Regions from separate parts of the Streptosporangium sp. OZ121 genome, predicted to be linked through region 1. Evidence: riboswitches for the same ligand, from Rfam matches in the RefSeq annotation. Region 1 holds a riboswitch; the other holds the start of a gene.
The links. A riboswitch is a leader RNA that binds a small molecule or an ion and turns the genes downstream of it on or off. The one in region 1 is predicted to bind thiamine pyrophosphate.

Region 1 (2,195 bases):
GACGGACGCGCTCATCCACGGCTGCGGGACGAAGCCGAGCGCGTCGCGGGCGCCGTTCCAGAACGAGGTCCACCACGCGACCTCCGGGGCGGCCGGCAGCGCGGCGAGCATCCACCAGGTCACGAAACCCAGCACCCACGGGAGCACCATGAGCGGGCGCGAGGGCGCGGTCTCCGAGGTGTCCCAGCCCCTGGCGCCGCCGAGCAGGAAGTAGTCCGCGGCGAGCACCGCGAACATCGGCACGAAGACCGCCCCGATGAGGCCGAGGAAGCCGGTGTAGGTCTCGGCGTTGACGAAGATCGCGAGCAGGGTGACCAGCACGCCGATGGCCACGGAGATGATCCGGCGGTCCAGCCTGGGCAGCAGGTTCTGCAGCGACATCGCGGTGGAGTAGACGTTCACGAACGACTGGTCGGTCTCGCGCAGCACCAGGATGCCGAAGAACAGCGGGCCGAGTGCCGCGGCCACGAAGGGGTCCCAGACCTGGTTCGGGTCGTTGCCGACCAGCGCGAGCGCCGCGATGCCGAGGACCAGGCAGGCCACCTGGGCGATCGTGTAACCGCCGACGACCCCGGTGAAGGCGGCCCTGCCGGAGCGGGAGAAGCGGGCGAAGTCCGCCGCGACCGGCACCCACGAGACCGACAGCGCGATCACGTAGTCGACCGACGGCGCGAACGCCTCCCAGGATCCGCCGCCGATCGCCGGTCCCCGCTGGAACAGGGCGACCATGAACCAGATCATCGAGATCACCACGCCGGCGGTGACGTACCTGCGGAGCAGGCGGACCGCTCCCAGCGGCCGGATGGTCAGCGCGGTGGTGATCACCCCAGCGACGACCACCCAGACCGCGTAGGGCACCTCGACGCCGAAGGATCCGGCGATGGCCTGGGCGCCCTGGGCGATGACCCACAGCTCGAAGGCTCCCCAGCCCAGCATCTGGACGATGTTCAGCACGGTCGGCAGGTAGGAGAGCCTGGCCCCGAACAGCCCGCGCAGCAGGACCATCGCCGGAGCGCCGGTCCGCTGCCCGGGAATCGCGGCCAGGCCCACCATCGCGGTACCGATGACGCTGCCCACGACGGCGGCCAGGATCGCGGCCACGAAGCTCAGCGGCCGGTCGCCGAGCGGATTGATCAGCGCGATCGCGCCGGAGAAGCCGAGCAGGCTGACACCCAGGTTGGCCCAGAGCGCGCCCTGGTCGAGCACGCCGAGGGCCTTGGGAGGAGCCTCGCCGAGGGTGAGGGGCGCCTCGGCCGCACCGGAGTCCCCGGAGTCCCCGGAGCCCTTGGAATCGACGGCGGCAGACGTCATCACGCACACTCCCTACGCCGGCATTACCCGGACAGGTTCATGCGGTCGGCGACAGCAGTAGTCGCCCTCTCAGCCTGGTTGCCCCAAGCTCCCGCGTTGGTCGATACGCGAAGCCGGGATCACCCCAGCTCGCGCCCTCATGATGCACCATCCGCCCGTATTCGGCCAGTGCCGGGTTGGCACGGCCATCTCACGAGGGGAGTCCGTGGACGTTCGCAGAGGTACGGCTACGTACGTGGCGGTAGCCGTACCTCATGGCTGTACGACAACCGCCTGACCTCTGGGTCCAGAGGCGCCCCCTCCAGACCCAGAGGTGTCTCTGGAGGCTGATCCCGCGCCCTACCGGCGACCTGGCGCCTAGAGCCCCCTCGTCAGCCGGCGCGTCCGAGCGCGTCCGAGGCCCCGCCGGCATCCACAGGAGCGACGACGCGGGCAACGCGTCAATCAATTTCTCCCGGCGGCAGGAGGGTATGTCCAATACATGGATCCTCCCCCGCGTCCCCCGGACATCCCTCCGTACGCCCGACCCGAAATCTCGACGCCACATCCTCAGGAAACGCGAGAAGCCACTGTTCCCGGGGCGCCGAGCGCTCGGCAGCGCGCCGACCTGATGGCGATCGCTCGACGTTTGGCCGGTAGACACGAAGAGCGGAACCCGGCGAATATCCGCTATGTCGCATCAACACGTCAGGCAGCACTCGGGGAAACCACGGCTTCACGCGTGAGCGGGGACGCGAGCGTCTACGTGATCCAGATGGAGGGAGAATTCCTGAGGAGAACCATGCATGGAGAGAGGTCGATCTCGGGCAACTCCATAACGATCATCGTCGATGCCGAGACGGGACAAGTGACAGACTGGGGCATGTCACCCAGCTCTCATGATT
Region 2 (2,195 bases), on a different contig from region 1:
TCGGTCAGCGCGTCGCCGGAGATGACCAGGAAGCGGTCGTCGCGGAGCCGGTCGGCGGCGTTCTTCACGCTGCCCGCGGTGCCGAGCGGCGTGTCCTCGGTGGCGTAGTACAGGCTCATGCCGAGCTCGTCGCCGTCGCCGAAGTAGTTGCGGACCAGGGCGGCCAGGAACTGCACGGTGACCACCGTCTCGGTGAAGCCGTGCCGTTTCAGCAGGCGAAGCACATGCTCCATGATCGGCCGGTTGATCACGGGTAGGAGAGGTTTGGGCTGGTTCGCGGTCATCGGCCGGAGCCGTGTCCCCTCCCCGCCCGCCATGACGACGGCCTTCACAGATCACCTCTTAAGGCGTTTGGCCTCGCTTGTCAGCTGACGCACCTGTACCCAATACAGCACCCCGGACCACCAGTACAGGCCGGTGCCCCAGATGGCCAGGGACCAGCCGACGATCCCCGCCACCTCGCCGTACCAGGAGGGATGGTGGGCCAGGAAGAGCAGTGGGAAGGCGTAGAGCAGGTTGGCCGTGGCGGCCTTGCCGAGGAAGTGCACGGGCAGCGCGGGACCGTACCCGAGGCGGCGCAGGATGATCGGGATGCCCAGCAGCATCACGTCGCGCAGCGGGATGGCCAGCGCCAGCCACCAGGGGATGATCTCGCGCATGGCGAGGCCGAACAGGGTGGCCAGGATGTAGAGCCGGTCGGCCAGCGGGTCGAGCAGGCGGCCGAGCCTGCTGGTCTGGTTCCAGGCACGGGCGATCTTGCCGTCGAGCCAGTCGGAGAACCCCGCCAGCATCAGCAGGGCGACGGCCCAGCCGTCGGCCTTCGGGCCCAGCACCAGCCACAGGAAAACCGGCACCCCCAGAAGCCTGGCCAGGCTCAACGCGTTGGGGACCGTCCAGATTCGGTCCTCGGCCCCCGATGCTTCCGGATTCACCGGCTGATCTCCCTCCCCGTACCTGATGGTGACACTACTGCGTCGGATGCGGCCGAGTGGATGGTGGGCGCGGGGGATACGCGTTATCGTTCCGTTCGACCAACGCGGGAGCCCGGAGAACCGGGCTGAGAGGACGGCCGAGACAGCCGCCGACCGCCAGAACCTGCTCCGGGTAATGCCGGCGAAGGGAGTTTGCGCGATGACCGACGCGCGTATTTCCAGCTCCAAGATCTACCAGGGCGACCTGCGCGTCCCCATGCGCGAGGTGCGCCTGACCGACGGGACCGCGGTCACGCTGTACGACACCTCGGGCCCCTACACCGACCCGTCCGTGACCACCGACGTCACCCGCGGCCTGCCGCGCCCGCGCGAGGAGTGGATCCTGGAGCGGGGCGACACGGTCCGGTACGGCGGCCGGCCCGGCGCCCCCGGCGACGACGGCTACCGCGACCGCGACGCCTGGGCCCGCGACCTGCGTTCCCTCGACGCGGTCTTCACCGGCGGCGGCGACCGGCCGCTGCGCGCGGCGGGGGCGCCGGTCACCCAGCTCGCCTACGCCCGCCGCGGCCTGGTCACCCGGGAGATGGAGTTCGTCGCGGTCCGCGAGGGCGTGACGCCGGAGTTCGTCCGCGCCGAGGTGGCCGCCGGGCGGGCGATCATCCCGGCCAACGTCAACCACCCCGAGAGCGAGCCGATGGTCATCGGCCGCAACTTCCTCGTGAAGATCAACGCCAACATCGGCAACTCGGCCGTCGCCTCCACCATCGAGGAGGAGGTGGACAAGATGACGTGGGCGATCCGGTGGGGCGCCGACACGGTGATGGACCTGTCCACCGGGCGCAACATCCACACCACCCGCGAGTGGATCATCCGCAACTCCCCGGTGCCGATCGGGACCGTCCCGCTCTACCAGGCGCTGGAGAAGGCGGGCGGCGACGCGGCCCGCCTGTCGTGGGAGATCTACCGGGACACCCTGATCGAGCAGTGCGAGCAGGGCGTGGACTACTTCACCGTCCACGCGGGGGTGCGCCTGGCCCACGTGCCGCTGACCGCGCGGCGCAGGACCGGGATCGTCTCCCGGGGCGGCTCGATCATGGCGGCCTGGTGCCTGGCGCACCACCGCGAGAGCTTCCTCTACGAGCACTTCGCCGACATCTGCGAGATCCTGGCCCGCTACGACGTGGCGTTCTCGCTGGGCGACGGCCTGCGCCCCGGATCGATCTCCGACGCCAACGACGAGGCCCAGTTCGCCGAGCTCAGGAC

Region 2: it holds a riboswitch for thiamine pyrophosphate, as region 1 does, so the genes downstream of both, thiC (phosphomethylpyrimidine synthase ThiC) here and ACTOQ1_RS21465 (purine-cytosine permease family protein) in region 1, are expected to answer to the same signal.

The regions. Positions count from the first base shown of each region.
Region 1 covers NZ_JBPXMC010000011.1:170,606-172,800, forward strand. Annotated here, with positions in the region: gene ACTOQ1_RS21465 (purine-cytosine permease family protein) at 1-1,311, opposite strand, end outside; TPP riboswitch at 1,304-1,416, opposite strand.
Region 2 covers NZ_JBPXMC010000022.1:29,657-31,851, reverse strand. Annotated here, with positions in the region: gene ACTOQ1_RS30605 (sugar phosphate nucleotidyltransferase) at 1-332, opposite strand, end outside; gene ACTOQ1_RS30600 (CDP-alcohol phosphatidyltransferase family protein) at 336-932, opposite strand; TPP riboswitch at 1,027-1,139, shown strand; gene thiC (phosphomethylpyrimidine synthase ThiC) at 1,132-2,195, shown strand, end outside.